4 regions of the Bradyrhizobium sp. G127 genome follow, and region 1 is predicted to be linked to each of the others. Evidence: predicted binding sites of a transcription regulator. Region 1 holds the regulator's gene; each other region holds the start of a gene.
The links. The regulator PhoB, encoded in region 1, activates phosphate uptake and scavenging genes when phosphate is short. The targets are predictions, from matches to a motif close to TGTCATNNANCTGTCAT.
Positions count from the first base shown of each region.

Region 1 (5,081 bases):
ACGATGAGCACAGGTCAACCATATTTCTAGAATTTTCGAACAATCGATCGCAGGAGCGTGGATTGACAGCAGCAAACAAATCCATTAATCTGGATATATGAAAAAAACTGAGGCTATCGACGCATTGGCTGCGCTCGCCCAAGTAACGCGACTAGACACATTTCGGCTGCTTGTGAAGCACGAGCCAGAAGGCGTTCCAGCGGGGGAATTGGCTCGCCGGGTTGGTGTTCCACAAAACACAATGTCGGCTCACTTGGCCATTTTGGCGCGAGCAGGTCTGATCGAAGGCGAACGCGAGAGCCGCACCATCCTTTATCGCGCAAAGATCTCGGCGCTTCAGGAACTCACCTTGTTCATGATTCGGGACTGCTGCGGGGGGCGCGCTGATTTGTGTGAATCGCTGATTGCCAGCCTCCAACCCCGTTGCTCGCCAAAAGGAAAACGATGAGCATTTTCGAGCGTTATCTATCCGTTTGGGTCGCGCTGTGCATCGTGGCGGGCATTGCACTGGGGCATGTCATGCCTGGGGTGTTTGCGACAATTGCTGGCGCGGAAGTGGCAAGGGTCAACCTGCCGGTGGCGTTATTGATCTGGCTGATGATCATCCCGATGCTGCTGAAGATCGATTTTGGCGCGCTCGGGCAAGTCAAAGAACATTGGCGCGGCGTCGGCGTGACATTGTTCATCAACTGGGCAGTGAAGCCGTTTTCGATGGCTCTGCTAGGGACATTTTTTATCGGGCATGTATTCGCCCCCATGCTCCCCGCTGGACAGATCTCGTCCTATATCGCCGGCCTCATTCTTTTGGCTGCTGCGCCATGCACGGCGATGGTGTTCGTCTGGTCGAACCTGTGTGAAGGTGAACCGCATTTCACATTGAGTCAGGTCGCCCTCAACGACGTGCTGATGATTTTCTTGTTTGCACCGCTCGTTGGCTTGTTGCTCGGCGTTGCCTCGATCTCGGTACCTTGGGCCACCTTGCTCCTTTCGGTTCTGCTCTACATCGTTGTTCCAGTCGTCATCGCTCAGCTATGGCGCCGCTGGCTTTTGGTCGAAGGAACTCCAGCTTTCAACCTGGTCATGCACCGGTTGCAACCGGTGTCTCTGGTTGCGTTACTCGCGACCCTGGTGTTGCTATTCGCATTTCAGGGCGAGCAAATCCTGGCTCAACCCTTGGTCATCCTTATCCTGGCCGTACCAATTCTGATTCAGGTCTACCTGAATGCAGGCCTCGCGTATTGGCTCAGTCGGCGTTTCGGAGTCGCGTGGTGTGTGGCCGCGCCGGCCGCCCTTATCGGAGCCAGCAATTTCTTCGAGTTGGCGGTTGCCGCTGCCATTAGCCTATTCGGCCTCAATTCCGGCGCAGCGCTTGCGACCGTTGTCGGCGTTCTTGTGGAAGTCCCGGTGATGCTATCTGTCGTCAAAATCGTGAAAGCAACGCGCGAATGGTATGACGCCGGCTCGTCGTCACCTGCAGCAGCCTCAAAGGTAGAGGGACGGTCGTGAGCATAACGATCTATCACAACCCCGACTGCGGGACGTCCCGCAACGCGCTCGCCATGATCCGCCAGAGCGGTGTCGAGCCAGAGATCATTGAGTACCTAAAAACTCCGCCAACCCGAACCAGATTGCTGGAGCTGATTGCAGCGATGGGAATGTCTGTGCGCGCACTGCTTCGCCAGAGAGGCACACCCTATGCTGATCTTGGGCTCGACGATGCGAAATGGACTGACGACGAACTGGTCGATATAATGCTGACACAGCCTATCCTTATCAATCGGCCGATCGTGGTTACACCGAAAGGCGTCAAGCTCTGCCGTCCATCCGAAGCCATCCTCGATATTCTGCCGAACCCGCATATCGGAAAGTTCGTCAAGGAAGATGGCGAGATTATCAATACAGCCTAAGTTTATTGACTTATCTAACATCCGTCCAAATGCCTTGCCGGTTTGATCCTGCAGCATAGCACGCTCATATTGATCGTCAGGGCAGTATTCGCTTGATCACTATCGGCGTGGCTCCGTTCAAGACTTATCGAAGCTACTTAAACGTTTCGACGTCCGACCCAGCAACCGCTTCTGAAACTATCCGGCACCCGACTTCGGTATCGGGATTTCTTTGGCCATTTGGATCTAGTAGTCTCCTACCTCCACATTCATCGAATGCACCGATTCCCTTTCCGGTCCGCTATAGCTCACCGTAGCGGTATATTCTCATCGTTTGCGGCATTCATACCCACCGGTGAATCCGCCTCCGAGTAAATTCCTTAAGGGCATTTCTTGACAGTGGTTCTCCGCCGCACTGCATGAACACGGCAAATAGCAGAACTGTCGCAATGATAGTTGCAGGGGGCCGCCCCTTCGTGACGATCCCGCAAAAACTCTGCGGCACTACAGATCGGGAAACTTCTCTACAAAGTTTGCCAATCTTTCAATATTAGAAAAGAGGGGGTGTTATTCGGCCTTCGCGAAGCGGTCATCGAGAGCGTAGCCGGCGCCGCGAACAGTGCGGATTGGATCCGTCTCACGGCCGAGATTAAGGAGCTTCCTAAGCCGGCCGATGTGCACGTCTACCGTTCGCTCATCGATATAGATGTCGCGGCCCCATACACCGTCCAGGAGCTGTTCGCGGCTGAACACACGACCCGGATGCTCAAGGAAGAACTCGAGCAGACGATATTCCGTAGGCCCAAGATCGATCGGGCGGCCCGAGCGGGCGACACGTCGCCGGTCCCGGTCCAACTCGATGTCGCCGAAGGCAAGAACCGTGGCGAGACGCTCGGGACTGGCGCGCCGCAAAAGGCCTTTCACGCGGGCCAAGAGCTCGGGCACGGAGAACGGCTTAACGATGTAGTCGTCCGCGCCGGTGGCAAGCCCCCTCACCCGTTCGCTTTCCTCGCCGCGCGCGGTCAGCATGATGATCGGAATTTGCTTGGTCTCCTGCCGTGCGCGCAAGCGGCGGCAAAGCTCAATTCCGGACAGACCCGGGAGCATCCAGTCCAACACAATGAGGTCGGGGATGTGTTCCTTGAGCCGGGTGTCGGCATCATCGCCGCGGGCGACGGTTTCGACATCGTAACCTTCGGCATCCAGATTATAGCGAAGCAGCGTCGTCAACGCTTCTTCGTCCTCGACCACAAGAATACGGGCGCTCATGTCCGATCCTTCAATTCATTATCCTTCAGTTAGTTGCCTGACGCGGCCGTTGCAAAAGTCGTCATGTCGCCCTTGGGGCGCTGATCGAGCATCTGCTGGCCTTCAATCATGTAGAAAACCGTCTCGGCGATGTTGGTCGCGTGGTCGCCGATCCGTTCGATGTTCTTTGCACAGAACATCAGGTGAATACAGAAACCGATATTGCGCGGGTCTTCCATCATATAGGTCAGCAATTCGCGGAACAGCGAGGTGCAGATCGCGTCCACTTCCTCATCACCCTTCCACACCGTCATCGCGGCAGGAAGATCGTGAGCGGCATAGGCATCCAGCACCGACTTCACCTGCGACTGCACGAGATCGGTCATATGCTCCAGGCCACGGATCAGCTTCAGCGGATGGAAATCGCTGTCGAGCGCGGCGACACGCTTCGCGATATTCTTGGCGAGATCACCGATCCGCTCAAGGTCGATGGCGACACGCATGGCGCCGACTATCTCGCGCAGGTCCACAGCCATCGGCTGCCTGCGCGCGATGGTCAGCACGGCGCGCTCTTCAATCAGGTGCTGCAGCCTGTCGATGTCGAGATCGGAGGTCACGACACGATTGCCCAGCGTCACGTCGCGCCGGATCAGCGCATCGACAGAATCGACGATCTGCCGTTCGGCCAAGCCCCCCATTTCGGCGACAAGCCGGTTGAGTTCCTGAAGGTCTTCGTCGAACGCCTTGGCGGTATGATCTGAACCCATGATATGTCTCTCCCGCAAAATGCGCGTCAGCCGAAGCGGCCGGTGATGTAATCCTGCGTGCGCCGATCGGTCGGCGACGTGAATATTTTGTTGGTATCGTCGAACTCGACTAGCTCGCCAAGGTACATGAACGCGGTCTTGTCCGATACACGGGCCGCCTGCTGCATATTATGCGTCACGATGGCGATCGTGTAATCTTCCTTCAGCTCCTGGATCAATTCCTCGACCTTGGCCGTCGAGATCGGATCAAGCGCTGAGCAAGGCTCGTCGAACAGGATGACTTCCGGCCGAACGGCGACCGTGCGCGCGATGCAAAGGCGCTGCTGCTGGCCGCCCGACAGGCTGAGGCCACTGGCATTCAGCTTGTCCTTGACCTCGTTCCAGAGTGCGCCGCCCTTCAGCGCAGCCTCGACGCGGCCGTCCATTTCCGACTTCGAGATCTTCTCATAAAGCCGAATGCCGAATGCGATGTTTTCATAGATGGTCATCGGGAACGGCGTCGGCTTCTGGAACACCATACCAATACGCGCCCGCAACAGATTGAGATCCAGCTTCGGATCGAGGATGTTGGTGTTGTCCAACATGAGCTGGCCTACGGCGCGCTGCCCCGGGTAGAGGTCGTACATGCGGTTGAAAATCCGCAGCAGGGTCGACTTGCCACAGCCCGACGGGCCGATGAACGCGGTCACACGGTTCTCGCCGAGAACCAGGTTGATGTTCTTCAGCGCATGGTTTTCGCCGTAGTAAAAATTGAGGTCGCGCGCGGTCACCTTGGCTCGTGCGTCCTGATGAATGGCTGCACCCGGTACGGGCGCGCCACGAGATGTGTCTACGCTAACAGAAAGCTGCTCGTTCATTTCATCGTCCTCTCGGCGCCGAGAATGCGTGCGCCAATGTTAAGGGCAAGTACGGTCAAGGTGATCAGCAAAGCCCCGGTCCAGGCAAGTTGTTTCCAGTACTCGTAGGGACTCTGGACGAAGTTGTTGATCGTCACCGGCAGGTTAGCCATCGTCTTGGTAAGATCGAGGCTGAAGAACTGGTTGCTGAGCGCGGTGAACAACAGGGGCGCCGTCTCGCCGGCGACACGTGCCGTCGCCAGCAGCACGCCGGTGATAAGGCCGGCACGCGCAGCACGATAGGCGATGCGCTTGATGACGAGTGAGCGGGGCAAACCAAGAGC
Region 1 covers NZ_JAKFGN010000002.1:1,340,125-1,345,205, forward strand. Annotated here, with positions in the region: gene LVY71_RS18490 (ArsR/SmtB family transcription factor) at 98-448, shown strand; gene arsB (ACR3 family arsenite efflux transporter) at 445-1,506, shown strand; gene arsC (arsenate reductase (glutaredoxin)) at 1,503-1,907, shown strand; gene phoB (phosphate regulon transcriptional regulator PhoB) at 2,454-3,155, opposite strand; gene phoU (phosphate signaling complex protein PhoU) at 3,185-3,901, opposite strand; gene pstB (phosphate ABC transporter ATP-binding protein PstB) at 3,928-4,758, opposite strand; gene pstA (phosphate ABC transporter permease PstA) at 4,755-5,081, opposite strand, start outside.

Region 2 (5,081 bases), on a different contig from region 1:
AGAAGGCCGCCATCACCGGCGCGCTCTCGCTCTACCTGAACTTCATCAACCTGTTCACGCTGCTCCTGCAGCTTCTCGGACAGCGCGACTAACAGTTCTGCCTGACGGATACGAAGCCCCGGCCAAAAGCCGGGGCTTTTGTTTGCGGACTTTCGTTTTCGGCAGAGCGAATTATGCTCCCGCTCATGTCCGACTCCGCGATCCGGTCCGCCACCCCGGCGGACATTCCCGCCATCACCGAAATCTACGCGGAGGCCGTCAGGCACGGCACCGCCACGTTCGAGCTTGAACCGCCGGATGCCGGCGAGATGCGGCGGCGATTCGAAGCGCTGCAGGCCGGCAATTTTCCCTATCTCGCAGGCACCGTGGATGGCCGCATCGTGGGCTATGCCTATGCCGGGCCCTATCGTCCCCGGCCGGCCTACCGCTTCACCGTGGAGAATTCGGTCTATCTCTTGCCCGCCAGCCACCGGCGCGGGATCGGCCTCGCGCTGCTCAACGAACTGATCACGCAATGCGCGGCGCGCGGCTATCGCCAGATGATCGCGGTGATCGGCGATTCCGCCAATGTCGCCTCGATCGGCGTTCACGCCCGCGCCGGATTCGACATGATCGGCACGCATCCGAATGTGGGTTTCAAGTTCGGCCGCTGGCTCGACACCGTCATGATGCAGCGCGCGCTCGGCGCGGGCGGACGCACCACTCCCGAGTGACGATCAATTCTTCTTGCAGAAATGGCTGTAGAGAATGGCCATCACATCGCGCGCAGCCGCATTGCCAATGAAGTAGAACAGGCTGCGGTGCTCGCGCCTGACATCGATGATGCCCGCAGCCTTCAGCTTGGCGAGATGCTGCGACATGGAAGTCTGCGCGATGCCAGTCGCCGCAATCAGATCGCTCACGTTGCGCTCGCCATCGGCAAGTTCGCAGAGAATCAGCAGCCGGTGCGGACTGGCCAGCCCCTTCAGGAAATCAGCCGCCAAGCCGGCCTTTGCCGGCATTTCGTCCGCCAGTCCCATGACCGCCTCTTTACATTTCACATATTTCTAATATCATATATATATGAAATAAAAATCATGCAAGGAATGACAGCAATGGCGAAGGACTATCAGGAAATCACCCGGGGAATTTCCGAGTTTACGCGGGAACTGGGGAAACTGGCGCCGGATGCCATGAAAGGTTTCTACGGGCTGGCGAAGAGCGCCAGCGCGGACGGACAGATCGACAAGAAGACCAAGGAAATGATTGCGCTGGCGATCGGCGTGACCCAGCACTGCGACGGCTGCATCGGCTTTCACGTCAAGGCGCTGAAGGATCTCGGAGCGACGCGCGAGGAAATCGCCGAGGTGATGGCGATGTGCGTCTACATGGGAGGCGGACCTGCGCTGATGTACGCCGCCGATGCGTTGCGCGCCTACGACCAGTTCAGCAACGCATAAAAAAGCGGACCGGCTACACCAGCGCGAGCTTGCGGTCGATCACCAGCAGTACGCGCTCAAGGTCGTGGCCGCGCCGCAGGATCTGGCCGCTGGCGGCGATCACGCTGTAGACGCCCTGCTTGCGGGCCAGCCGCGGATCTTTCTCGATGCGGTAGATCGGCACTTCCGACGCGCGGCGGAAGATCGAGAACACCGCGCGGTCTTTCAGAAAATCGATGGCGTAGTCGCGCCATTCGCCGTCGGCAACCATGCGCCCGTACAGATTGAGAATGCGGTTGAGTTCAGCACGGTTGAAGGTGACGCTTTGGGGGAGCGGCGGCGTGCTGCGCTCCGGCCCCCGGCTCTCGCTTGGATCTCTATCGCCCGATACGGAACTCATCGGCGCCTCCTGTCATCTGGACGACATGATCCACCCGTCCGGTGAAGCCTGCAAGCATGATTTAGGGCCGCATTCTGCCCGGCCAGGAGGCAAGAGGCGCATCACGCGGACGTTAGGCAAAATCATAATGCCGCCTGAATTCGGTCAATCCGCCGCCGTGCTGGATAGCAATAAGAATGAAACTGCGTTGACCCGGTCCTTTCGGCACCGGATTCCTCAGCCCCCAGCCCCCCGGGGTCGTCAGGATCGGGTCTAGTTCTTCGCGGTGAATATTGGATCCCCAATCTTCCGGTCAGCGCAAGCTGGCCGTTTTTGTTTGTGGACCGGTCTGCGCGACTGGCTCACCTCACGAACGAGGGTGCGCACCAATTCAACGCGCACGACATCAGCGCGCGAACGCGCCGGTCATATGTGGCAATCGGAAATTTCAGTTGAGCGAATTGAACGCCGCGCCGAGCATTGCGCCCGGCTTGTCGCGGCTGCCGTCCTGCACATAGACCACCGCCGCATCGACGCCGTCACGCGTGATGTTCTCGATCGGCACGGTCCAGTTCCCGGCCTTGCCGTTCCAGTCGCCGACCTTCAGCATGTTGCGCACCACGTTGTGATACGTCACCTGCTGACCGCGGTTCTCACCGCGCGAGATGGTGATCGGCACCGACTTCGACACGGCGCAGATCCACACTTCGCCGCTCTTGCCGCTGGCTTCCGCCACCGAGACTTTGATCTGGCCGCCGGACTGCGTCATCGTCACCGGCACCGACATCACGCCGTCGACTTTCTGCGTGCGGTTCACCGCATTCTCGATGCCGGCGCGGTCGCTGCCGAGAACATTGGTGGTGCCGTTGACCACAGCCTGCGGCGTGTAGACGCCGCGATCGCCGCGCATATGGGAGTAGGCCTTCTGGCGCGCGCTGAAACGCGAATCCGCCAGCGTGTCCTTCCAGCCGAGATAATCCCAGTAATCGATCGGCAGGCTCAGCGCGATCATCGACGGGTCCTGCGCGAGTTCGCCGAGCACCTTGTCCGCCGGCGGGCACGACGAGCAGCCCTGCGAGGTGAAGAGTTCGACCACGGCGCGCGGCTCGGCGTACACCGGCGTGATGACGGTGAAAATCGCGCAAACGCCAAGCGTACGCGACAGCCGCGACGCAAAAGCGCCGGCTGCCGTCATCTTCGATCCTGGCAAGTCAGACATCCGTCTGCCCCTACGATACATGATGCCTTCCATCAGCAAGAAGGCGGCCTATTGATAGGCCGCCCCCTGAATCCCTGCCACTCACGTCGCAGTGAGCCTGTTCACGGATACGTTTTCGAACCGCAATCCTCAGGCCGCCAGCTTGCGCAGCACGTAATGAAGGATGCCGCCGTTGCGGTAATATTCAAGCTCGTCCAGCGTGTCGATGCGGCAAAGCAACGAAACGTCCTTGCGCGAGCCGTCGGCCGAGACGATTTCCGCCGTTAACTTTTGACGCGGCTTCAGATCGCCCTGCAGGCCGCGAATGGTGACCTGCTCGTCGCCCTTCAGGCCGAGCGACGCCCACGATGCACCGTCCTCGAAGGTCAGCGGCAGCACGCCCATGCCGACGAGGTTGGAGCGGTGAATACGCTCGAAGCTCTGGGTGATCACCGCGCGCACGCCGAGCAGACGCGTGCCCTTCGCCGCCCAGTCGCGCGAGGAACCGTTGCCGTATTCCGCGCCGGCGAACACCACCAGCGGAACCTGCTCGGCCTGATACTTCATCGCGGCGTCGTAGATCGACATCTGCTCGCCGTCCGGCCAGTGCCGGGTGAGACCGCCTTCCGGAACGTTGCCGTCGGCGCCCTTCAGCATGAAGTTCTTGATGCGGATGTTGGCGAAGGTGCCACGCATCATCACTTCGTGGTTGCCGCGGCGCGTGCCGTACTGGTTGAAGTCGGCGGGCCGCACCTGATGCTCGGACAGATATTTTCCGGCGGGCGACGTCAGCTTGATCGAACCGGCCGGCGAGATGTGGTCGGTGGTGATCTTGTCGCCGAACAGCGCGAGGATGCGCGCGCCGATAACATCGACGATCGGCTCCGGCTCCATCTTCATGCCTTCGAAATACGGCGGGTTCTGCACATAGGTCGAGCTCATGTTCCAGGCGTAGGTGTCGCTGGTCACGGTCTTGATCTTGCGCCAGTTGGTGTCGCCCTTGAACACGTCGGCATATTTCTTCTTGAAGATGGTCGAGGTGACGTACTTCTTGATCGCCGCGTTGATTTCCTTCGAGGTCGGCCAGATGTCCTTCAGATAGACCGGCTTGCCGTCCTTGCCCGTGCCGAGCGGCTCCTTGGCGAGGTTGATATTGACGTTGCCGGCCAGCGCGTAAGCCACCACCAGCGGCGGCGAGGCGAGATAGTTCGCCTGCACGTCGGGCGAGACGCGGCCTTCGAAGTTGCGGTTACCGGAGAGCACCGCGGCGGCAACGATGTTGTTGTCGTTGATCGACTTCGAAATCTCCTCCGGCAGCGGACCGGAATTGCCGATGCAGGTGGTGCAGCCGAAGCCGACCAGGTTGAAGCCGACCTTGTCGAGATCCTTCTGCAGTCCGGAGTTCGACAGATACTCGGCAACCACCTGGCTGCCCGGCGCCAGCGAGGTCTTCACCCACGGCTTCGCCGTCAGGCCCTTCGCTGCGGCGTTGCGCGCCAGCAGGCCCGCGCCGATCAGCACGCTCGGATTGGAGGTGTTGGTGCAGGAGGTGATCGCCGCGATCACCACGTCGCCGTGGCCGAGATCGAAATTGCGGCCGTCGACCGAGTAACGCTTGCCGTCCAGTGCTTTCTTGTAATCCGACGCCATCGCCGCGGCGAAGCCGTCCGCCACGCCCGGCAGGGCCACGCGGCCTTCGGGGCGCTTCGGACCTGCGAGCGACGGCACGACGTCGCCGAGATCGAGGGTCAGCAGTTCGGTGAACACCGGATCGGGCGACGCCGAGGTGCGGAACAGGCCCTGCGCCTTGGCGTACTTCTCGACCAGCGCGACGCGCGCCGACGCGCGGCCCGAGGTCTTGAGATAATCCAGCGCGGCCTTGTCCACCGGGAAGAAGCCGCAGGTCGCGCCGTATTCCGGCGCCATGTTGGCGATGGTGGCCTTGTCGGCGACCGACAGATGGTCGAGGCCGGCGCCGAAGAATTCGACGAACTTGCCGACCACGCCCTGCTTGCGCAGCATCTGGGTGACGGTCAGCACGAGATCGGTGGCGGTGACGCCTTCCTTGAGCTGGCCCTTGAGCTTG
Region 2 covers NZ_JAKFGN010000001.1:51,597-56,677, forward strand. Annotated here, with positions in the region: gene LVY71_RS00235 (Bax inhibitor-1/YccA family protein) at 1-92, shown strand, start outside; gene LVY71_RS00240 (GNAT family N-acetyltransferase) at 186-713, shown strand; gene LVY71_RS00245 (ArsR/SmtB family transcription factor) at 717-1,019, opposite strand; gene LVY71_RS00250 (carboxymuconolactone decarboxylase family protein) at 1,095-1,439, shown strand; gene LVY71_RS00255 (DUF2794 domain-containing protein) at 1,453-1,818, opposite strand; gene LVY71_RS00260 (DUF1223 domain-containing protein) at 2,246-3,016, opposite strand; gene acnA (aconitate hydratase AcnA) at 3,146-5,081, opposite strand, start outside.
Region 2: LVY71_RS00255 (DUF2794 domain-containing protein) is a predicted target of PhoB. The motif match lies at 1,829-1,845, and genes of this name have one in related genera.

Region 3 (5,081 bases), 200 kb from region 1:
TTATTGCATTGCGAGCGGGGCGTCATGGGCGCTAACCGTCGGAACAACGGTATTCAGGTCATTGAATAAGTCGGAGTGGGGCTTGTGCCCAAGGCGACTGTCACCCGGCAACCGTGCGGTGCGTCATAACGATATTACAACGGTAAAAAGCAGTGAGCTTTAGACGGTTGCGCGCAACGGCCAAAGCGAAATGAGGGTGAAGCCGGAACTTGCGTCGTTCTGGCGCAGCAATGCCAGCCGGTCGATCGATATCGATTTTAGTTCGAGCGCGCCAAAGCGCTGCTGAAGAAGATCCAGCACCGGCGCTCGCCGTTCCGCGGGAAGAGATCCGGCCAGCGTCATGTGAAAGCGGAATTCCTCTAGCACGTAAGGATAGCCCCAGCGATCCAGATAGGCGACCTGCCGTTTGTTGAGCGCCGACACGTTGCGGCGCTCGCGATCCGCTGTTGTCAGCGGCGCACGGAACTGGTCGAAGGCAATGACGCAATCGTCGGCCAGCTTCTGCAACTCGGCGCAGAAATCATTCGGCGTAATAGCGACGAAGCTGCTAATGCCGCGAACGGTTGGCGCAATTACCGGGATAGCTCGCGGCGTCTGCGCGAAATCGCTCATCGCTGCCACGAGTTCGTCTTCGGTCTTGCCGGGGGCGAGAGAGATGGGGGCTTTCAACGTGGCATGAAAACCATATTTTCGCGGATCGGCGGTGAACTGTTTCCAGCCGTCAATCTCGCTTTCAATGCCTTCGGAGAAAGGAAGGGGTTGCCCCGAATAGGCATCGTACCCGATCAGACCCGCGCCGAACCGATAGAGAGTGCTATCGGCTGACGGGACGAAATAGACGGCGTAGCGGGGGTATTGCGACATGCGAACCCTGAGTAGCTGTCCGCTCAGGCGGGTTCAACCCTGCGTTCGGCGGCAGAGGTCGATAAAATGCGCTGCGGCTCCGTGAGATGGACCATGCGTCCGCCGGCGATCACGGCGACGACACGGGGTCTCAGTGGTTCGCCTGCGTCGACCAATAAAATGTCCGCGCGTTTTCCGGCTGCAATCTGGCCGCGATCGTGCAGTTCGGTCGCCGCAGCTGGTGCGCGCGATACCAGAGCCCAAGCCTGCGGCAGCGGCAGGATATCGTCGGCAGCAAGCCTAAACGCTGCGAGCAGAGGCGCTGGATAGTAGTAGTCCGAGGCCAAAATCGAGCACAGGCCCTTGCTCACCATCTCCGCGGCGCTGATCCATCCGGTGTGGCTGCCGCCGCGCACGACGTTTGGCGCGCCGAACACCGTGAAGTCGCCGCCTTCGACCGCCGCGCGTGCAGTCGCCTCATTGATCGGAAATTCCGCGACGGCGATACCGAGCGACCGGAAGTGGGTGCGCTGATCCGGCGATTCATCGTCGTGGGACAGCAGCGGCACGCCGTTGTCGCGGCCGATGGAGGCAAGCCGCGCGATGGATGCAGGAACCTTGTCCGCACCGGTCATCACCCGTTCGACCAGCAGATCGAACTCAGTTTCGCCAAGACCGGAGCGCTCCACCATGCGGGCGCGCTTCTTGGGATTATTCATCGACGCGGCCGTCATATGCATGTGATCGTTGAAGGCGAGCAAATCGACGCGGCCCGCGGTCAGCCACTCGGCGATGGTCGGCTCGGCGTCGAGGTTGAAAGTCTCCTGCCGGAGATGAAAGCGCGTGTCGGCGGCCAGTTGGGGCCGCATACCTTCGATGGCATCGAGCAGGCGATGCGCATTCTCGGTACCGCGCAGGCCGGGCTCCCATGACCATGTTGTGGCGTGAAAGACCGTCGTGATGCCGTTGGCGATGGCCTGGCGATCGCTGTCGACAAGAGCGACATCGACCGGGAAGTCGACGCCGGGGCGCGGCATCATCTGGCGCTCGAAGGCATCGCCGTGCATGTCGACGATGCCGGGCAGGGCGATCAGGCCATGGCTGTCGAGGCGCAATGAGGCCGCGCTGCCTCGCGAAGACACTTCGGTAATTGTCCCATGCGCGATGTGAATGGACGCATCCTCAAGTGCGTCTCCAATCAATGTCCGGCCGCCTTCGATCAAAATGTCTGGCATGAGTCTCATGTCTTTGCTTCGATGTCCTTCGCTGGAACGCAGGTTAGCTGGCCAGGGTGCTGTTATATTTCTCGACAAAGGCTTCGACCGGCAGATTCCGGAAATCCGCCAGCGCGGTGCGGAGCCGGTCATGGCTCCAGTCCCACCACGCCAGCGCGATCAACTGCTCGGAGACATGTTCCGGAAACCGCCGCCGGATCGGCCGCGCCGGGTTTCCGCCAACAACGGTGTAGTCCGGCACGTCCTTGGTGACGACCGCACCGGCCGCGACCACGGCACCGGTGCCGATATTCCGGCCGGACAGCACGATAGCGCCGTGACCGATCCAGACGTCATGGCCGAACGTCACATGATGACTGCGTCGCCAGGCGAAGAAGTCCGTATCGTCGGCTTCACCTGGAAAATAGGCGCTGGTGCGATAGGAAAAATGCGCCTGCGCGGCGCGATGCATCGGGTGATTGCCGGGATTGATCCGGGTCATTGCCGCAATGGAGCAAAATTTTCCGATGGTGGCGTAGGCAATCTGGCTGTCGTTCACAACGTAAGAGTAATCCCCCATCGTGACTTCGTGCAGAACGGTTCGCGCGCCAATCTCGCAATAGGCTCCCGCGTGGCTGTCATGCAGCCTTGCGGTTGGATCGATGAGTGGTTGAATGGATAGGGCTTTACCGGCCATGAGTAGGGGAATCTCGCAAACGGATTGGCTTGTCCAAGGCGGGGGTCGATGAGACGGCGAACAGTCTCTTCAGGACATTGCATGACGGCATCATGAAGACTGGATGACAATGAGCGTTTTGCCACAGCACTTGCGAATTGAGGGGAGATGTACCGCTGCAACTGACGCTGTCACACAACTGTAGGAAACCGGCGTTAGCGGTGGCTGCAGATATTCTGACGGAGTCGGCGCATGCTTGTGGTGGACGGACTGACGTGCCGGTTCGGGGCGAAGACGGCTGTCGACAATGCGTCCTTCTCGGTTGAGCCCGGACGTTTCGTCGGCGTGATCGGCCGCTCGGGCGCCGGAAAATCCACACTGCTACGCATGATCAACCGGCTGGAAAGCCCGACCGGCGGGCGCGTCCTGTTCGAGGGCGTCGACGTCACTGCGCTGCAAGGCCACGATTTGCGCCGATGGCGTGCCCGGTCGGCGATGATCTTCCAGCAGTTCAATCTGGTCGGGCGCCTCGATGTGCTGACCAACGTCCTGATGGGGCGTCTGGCCGGCGTGCCGCTGTGGCGCTCGCTGCTGCAACTCTGGCCGCATGACGACAAGGCCATCGCTATCTCCGCGTTGGAACAGTTCGACATGATGCCCATGGCGGCGCAGCGCGCGGATCAGCTCTCGGGCGGACAGCAGCAGCGCGTGGCGATCGCCCGCGCGCTGGTCCAGCAGCCCGACATCATATTGGCCGACGAGCCGATCGCGTCGCTCGACCCTCGCAACACCCGGATCGTGATGGATGCGCTGCTGCGTATCAACAAGCATTTCGGCATCACCGTGATCTGCAATCTGCATTCGCTCGATCTGGCGCGGACCTATTGCGATCGCCTGATCGGCATGTCGGCGGGCCGCATCGTGTTCGACGGCGCGCCGGCCTCGCTGACCGACAGCATCGCGCGTGAGCTTTACGATCTCGAAGCCGGCGAGGTGATGGACGAGACACCGGACTTCGTACCTGGCGAACTGGCACCCGTGCTCGGAAATGCTGCCGTCGCATAGTTCTGTTTCCATAAAGACACGACCACTCACCCGAGAGGACATCATGATCAATCGTCGCACCGTCATTGCCGGCGTCGCCGCACTTGCCTTCAGCGCCACCGCCGCCTCGGCTCAGGACTGGATAGCAAAATATCCAGAGCTCACCTTCGCGGTGGTTCCTGCCGAGAACGCCTCGGGCGTGACCGAGCGTTGGGCGCCGTTCATCGCCTATCTGAGCAAGGAACTCGGCGTGAAGGTTAACCTGCGCATCGCCAACGACTACGCCGCTGTGATCGAAGGCCAACGCTCCGGTACAATTCATATTGCAAGCTACGGCTCGGCATCGTTTGCCCGCGCCCGTATGACCGGCGTTAACACTGAGGCGTTCGCCAACGATCGCAATATCGACGGCAGCACCGGCTATTATTCGATGTTCTTCGTGCTGGCGAAAAGCCCCTACAAGACGATCGATGATCTGAAGAGCAAAAACCTCGGCCTCGTTGATCCGAACTCGACCTCCGGCAACAACGTGCCGCGCTTCGAGCTGAACAAAATGCAGATTTCGGACGCCGAATCCTATTTCCGCAAGGTGGTGTTTACTGGCAGCCACGAGAACGCGATGCTGGCGCTCTCCCAGGGCACCGTCGATGTCGCGGCCAATCAGTGGACCGCCGAGAATGACTCGACGCTGGCACAGATGCTGACCAAGGGCATGCTGAAGAACGCCGATGGCTCGCCGATGAAAAAGGAAGACTTCCGTATCGTTCACAAGTCTGCACCGATCCTGAACGGACCCTATGCCGTTCTTGGGGACATGCCGGCCGATCTTAAGACGGCGATTGAAAAGGCATTCTTTGAGACCCCCACCAAGGAGAAGGCCGCCTTCGACAAACTGTCGGACGGACAGAAGAAGGACTTCAATCCGGCGACCACCAAGGACTGGGACGGCATGATCGATCTGATCAAGTTCGTCGATCATCTTCGCAAGAAGAAGGCCTCCTGATTGCAGCACGGGCTGGACGATTTCCGTCCAGCCCTTTCTCTTTCGGCTCATAGAGCATCCTTTCCTTGACGATCAGCCTTTCCAGCTACCCGCCCCAGCAGATCGCAGCACTCGAAGCTGCGTATGATGCAACCGTCGCCCGCAAGCGGTTGCGGTTCATCGCGGGGCTCATCGTCTTTGTGGGGCTGCTGATCGTCGCGGGACTCGGTGCGGAGGTAGCGCCGAAAACCTTCGTCGAGAAGATCGGCAACTTTGTCGGCTATTTCGACCGCATTCTCAATCTCGATACCGGCAAGCGGGT
Region 3 covers NZ_JAKFGN010000002.1:1,140,241-1,145,321, reverse strand. Annotated here, with positions in the region: gene LVY71_RS17560 (DUF1045 domain-containing protein) at 160-864, opposite strand; gene LVY71_RS17555 (alpha-D-ribose 1-methylphosphonate 5-triphosphate diphosphatase) at 888-2,078, opposite strand; gene LVY71_RS17550 (LbetaH domain-containing protein) at 2,122-2,754, opposite strand; gene phnC (phosphonate ABC transporter ATP-binding protein) at 2,986-3,798, shown strand; gene phnD (phosphonate ABC transporter substrate-binding protein) at 3,842-4,780, shown strand; gene phnE (phosphonate ABC transporter, permease protein PhnE) at 4,846-5,081, shown strand, end outside.
Region 3: phnC (phosphonate ABC transporter ATP-binding protein) is a predicted target of PhoB. The motif match lies at 2,847-2,863, and genes of this name have one in related genera.

Region 4 (5,081 bases), on a different contig from region 1:
TCTTGCCGGCGTCAGGATGCGAGATAATCGCGAACGTGCGCCGGCGCGCCACTTCTTCGGCAAGCGGCGTGATCTGAGACGAGTCAGCGGCGATGGCGGTGTCGGACATGATGGCGAGCGTGTGGCAGGGAAACGCGGCAGGATCAAGGGAGATTCAAAACTCCATGCACTTGCATCTTTCAGGAGGCTGAAGCATATTTGCACGGCGAGGACGGCCTCGATTCACCCACATATCCGCGGGGACGACCCCGCATCGGAGGTTGTCAGCTATGGCATGGACCATACTGTTCATTGCGGGCTTGATGGAAATCGGCTGGGCTATCGGCCTCAAATATACCGACGGATTCACGCGGCTAACGCCGTCGGTTCTGACCCTCATCAGCATGTTCGGCAGCGTCGTATTGCTCGGGCTCTCCCTGAAGACGCTTCCGGTCGGGACAGCCTATGCGGTATGGACTGGCATCGGCACGGTGGGAACCGCCCTGCTCGGCATCTGGCTGCTGGGCGAACCGGCAACGGCCTTGCGGCTCGCCTGTATCGGACTGATCGTCGCCGGGATCATCGGCCTCAAGGTCGTGGCCTAGCTTTCGGGGCTAGCGCCATCCCGCCAGCGTCACGGCAAAATAGGTCGCCGCGGCAACCAGCGCGGCTGCGGGGATCGTGAAAATCCACGCCCACACGATGGAGCCGGCCACATTCCAGCGCACCGCCGAAACCCGGCGGGCCGCGCCGACGCCAACGATCGCGCCGGTGATGGTGTGCGTGGTGGACACCGGCACGCCGAGCCATGTTGCCATGAACAGTGTCGCCGCCCCACCCGTTTCGGCGCAGAAGCCCTGCATCGGCGTGAGCTTGGTAATGCGCAGGCCCATGGTGCGCACAATACGCCAGCCGCCCATCAGGGTGCCGAGCGCCATCGCCGCCTGACATGACAGCACCACCCAGAATGGCACGCTGAATTCACCTCCCAGATAACCCTGCGAATAGAGCAGCACGGCGATGATGCCCATCGTCTTCTGCGCGTCGTTGCCGCCGTGCCCCAGCGAATAAAGCGAGGCCGATGCAAACTGCAAAATGCGGAATGCGCGATCGACCGCGAACGGCGTCGAGCGCACGGATGCCCACGACACAATCGCTGTCAGGGCCAGCGCCAGCAAAAAACCCACCAGCGGCGACAGCACGATGGCGAGCAGCGTTTTCGACAGGCCGCTCCATGCCGCGACGGAAAGCCCCGCCTTGGCGATTCCCGCCCCAAGCAATCCGCCGATCAGCGCGTGCGAACTGCTGGACGGCAAGCCCAGCGCCCAGGTCACCAGGTTCCAGACGATCGCGCCGATCAGTGCAGCAAAAATCACCTGCGCATCGATAACTTCGGGATGGATGATGCCTGTGCCGATCGTCTGCGCGACATGAAGGCCGAACACTGCGAAGGCGATAAAGTTGAAGAACGCTGCCCACGCCACAGCGTATTGCGGCCGCAGCACGCGGGTCGACACGATCGTGGCGATGGAATTGGCGGCGTCGTGCAATCCGTTGAGAAAATCGAACAGCAGCGCGACGGCGATCAATCCGACCAGGATTGGGAAAGCGAGCGAAGCATCCACGGTGCAATCCTGACCCTAGACCTGTTCGATCACGATGCTGTTGATCTCGTTCGCCACGTCGTCGAAACGGTCGGCGACTTTTTCCAGATGTTTATAGATTTCAGCACCCACGATGAAATCCATCGTGTTGCCTTCGCGATGCTTGAGGAAGAGTTCTTTCATGCCGATGTCGTCGAGGTCGTCGACGCGGCCCTCAAGCCGGGTGATCTCCTCGGTCAGCGCCGTCAGCGTCGTGACATTCTCACCCATCGACTGCATCAGCGGTACCGCGCGGCCGACCAGATTGGCGCATTGCACGAGGATGCTGCCGATCTCACGCATCGGCGGCTCGAAGCTGCGGACCTCGAACAGCATGACCGCCTTGGCCGTTTGCTGCATCTGGTCGATGGCATCATCCATCGAGGTGATGAGGTTCTTGATGTCGCCGCGGTCAAACGGCGTGATGAAGGTACGCCGGACCGCGGTGAGGACTTCTCGCGTAACCTGATCGGCATCGTTCTCGAACTGGTTGATGCGCTGGCAGTAGACCGGGGTTTCTTCGCCGCCCTTGAGCATCCCCTCCAGCGCTTCCGCGCCATGCACCACCGATTGGGAATGCCGGGCGAACAGGTCGAAAAACCGCTCCTCCCGGGGCAGCACTTTGCGAAACCAGCCAAGCATAATCGTTCTCCGGCATGACAGAATTTGTCACCTGTCTGTCATAAACCGTTTCCCAGACCAACAGGCGTCTGACCAGCCGCGAACGGCCGGTCATCCACCGGTTTATCCGGGAAAGAAAGCCCGTAAAACCCGAAGGTTACAGCGATCGCTTGAAGAAGTGGGCGATTTCACCGATGACCCCGCGCCGGAAGGTGAGCACGCAGATCACGAAAATGGCGCCCTGAATCACGGTGACCCACTGGCCGAATCCCGCCAGATACTGCTGCATGGCGATGATCACGAAGGCGCCGACCACGGGACCGAACACGGTGCCGAGGCCGCCGACCAGCGTCATCAGCACGACTTCGCCGGACATGGTCCAGTGCACGTCGGTCAGCGAGGCATTCTGCGCCACGAAGACCTTCACCGCGCCGGCCAGACCCGCCAGACTGCCCGACAGCACAAAGGCCAGGAACTTGTACTGGTCAGTCTTGTAGCCGAGCGAGATCGCACGCTGCTCGTTCTCGCGGATCGATTTCAGCACTTCGCCGAACGGCGAGTTGATCGCACGATAGATCAGCAGGAAGGCGAGCAGGAAGATCGCCAGCACGACGTAATAAAGCGTCGTCGTGTTGGACAGATCAAGAAAACCGAACATCATCCCCTGCGGGATGCCCTGGATGCCGTCCTCGCCGTGGGTGAACGGCGTTTGCAGATAGATGAAAAACAAGAGCTGCGACAGCGCCAGCGTGATCATCGCGAAGTAGATGCCCTGCCGGCGGATCGCGATCAGCCCCGTCAGCACGCTCAGCGCGCAGGCACCGACGACCCCCAGAATAATGCCGATCTCCGGAGAGACACCCCAGACCTTCAGCGCATGGGCGGTCACATAGCCCGCCGTGCCGAGGAACATGGCATGGCCGAACGACAACAGGCCGCTGTAGCCAATCAGGAGATTAAAGGCGCAAGCGAATAGCGCGAAACACAGCGCCTGCATCACGAAGTAAGGATACAGCCCCGTCAACGGCACGGCAGCGAGCAACGCCGCCATAATGATGAAGGCAACCATCTCGTCGGTGGTGGAGCGGCCCGTTGCGGGAACAGCGTTGTCAGTGATCGTTGTCATGTTAATTCGCCCGTCCCGTCAATCCCGTCGGCTTCACCAGCAGCACCAGCACCATCAATACGAAAACCACGGTGTTTGAGGCCTCTGGGTAAAAATACTTGGTCAGTCCCTCGATCACGCCGAGCGCGAAGCCGGTGATGATCGAACCCATGATCGAACCCATGCCGCCGATCACTACCACAGCAAACACCACGATGATGAGATCGGCGCCCATCAGCGGACGCACCTGGTTGATCGGCGCCGACAGCACGCCGGCCAGCGCCGCAAGACCGACGCCGAGGCCATAGGTCAGCGTGATCATGCGCGGAACATTGATGCCGAAAGCGCGCACAAGCGTCGGATTTTCCGTCGCCGCGCGCAGGTACGCGCCAAGCCGCGTGCGCTCGATCGTGTACCAGGTCGCGATGCAGACCACGAGCGAGAAGATCACGACCCAGCCGCGATAGATAGGCAGATACATGAAGCCGAGATTGACGCCGCCCTTGAGAATATCGGGAATGGCATAGGGTAAGCCGGACGAGCCGAAATAGTTCTGGAATACACCCTGGATGATGAGCGCCAGACCGAAGGTGAGCAACAGGCCGTAAAGGTGATCGAGCCCTGTCAGCCATTGTAGCATCGTGCGCTCGAGAATAATTCCGAAGCCGCCGACAATCACGGGCGACAGGATCAGCGCCCACCAGTAATTGATGCCGAACAGGTTCAGCAGGAAATACGCGACGAACGCGCCCATCATATACAGCGCGCCGTGCGCGAAATTGATGATGTTGAGCATGCCGAAAATCACGGCAAGCCCGAGACTGAGCAGCGCGTAGAACGATCCGTTGATCAATCCCACCAGGAGCTGGGCGTATAGGGCTTGCATCGTATCGATTCTCTCGCGCGCAGTTAAAACCGTCTATGGAAGGAATGCCCGGCGGCCGGAAGCCGCCGGGCGATCGTGATTATTTCTTCACCAGCGGGCAAACGCTTTCCGACAGCGGCCGGAAGGCCTGCTCGCCCGGCGTCGTACCGACCAGCTTGTAGTAGTCGTAAGGTCCTTTCGACTCCGACGGCTTCTTCACCTCGAAGAGATAGGCCGGATGAATCTTGCGGCCGTTCGGCTGAATCTCGCCCTTGCCGAACAGCGGATCGTCGGTCTTGATCTCTTTCATCTTGGCGACAACCTTGGCGCCATCATGTGGATTGCCGCCGAGCGCCTCCAGCGCCTTGAAGTAGTGGATCAGGCCCGCGTAGACGCCGGCGTGGACCATCGTCGGTGGCGCCTTGTTCTTCGAACGGTCCGAGAAGCGCTTGGAGAACGCGCGGGTCTGGTCATTCAGATCCCAGTAGAACGTCTCCGTGAAGTTCAGCCCCTGCGCCACGTTCAATCCGAGGGAGTGGACGTCGCTGATAAACATCAGAAGCCCGGCCAATCTCTGGCCCCCGCTGACGATTCCAAACTCGGCCGCCTGCTTGATCGAGTTTGTTGTGTCGCCGCCGGCGTTGGCCAAGCCCACGATCTTCGCTTTCGAGGCCTGGGCCTGTAGCAGGAACGACGAGAAGTCCGACGAGTTCAACGGATGCTTGACGCTTCCGAGAATCTTGCCGCCCGCCTTTGTCACCGCGGTCGTGGTATCGCGCTCAAGCGCCGCGCCGAACGCGTAGTCGGCAGTAAGGAAAAACCAGCTGTCGCCGCCGGCCTTTACAAGCGCGGTGCCGGTGCTGTTGGC
Region 4 covers NZ_JAKFGN010000001.1:2,344,174-2,349,254, reverse strand. Annotated here, with positions in the region: gene LVY71_RS11075 (peptide chain release factor 3) at 1-109, opposite strand, end outside; gene sugE (quaternary ammonium compound efflux SMR transporter SugE) at 270-584, shown strand; gene LVY71_RS11065 (inorganic phosphate transporter) at 594-1,604, opposite strand; gene LVY71_RS11060 (DUF47 domain-containing protein) at 1,620-2,264, opposite strand; gene LVY71_RS11055 (branched-chain amino acid ABC transporter permease) at 2,401-3,369, opposite strand; gene LVY71_RS11050 (branched-chain amino acid ABC transporter permease) at 3,371-4,234, opposite strand; gene LVY71_RS11045 (ABC transporter substrate-binding protein) at 4,314-5,081, opposite strand, start outside.
Region 4: LVY71_RS11060 (DUF47 domain-containing protein) is a predicted target of PhoB. The motif match lies at 2,290-2,306, and genes of this name have one in related genera.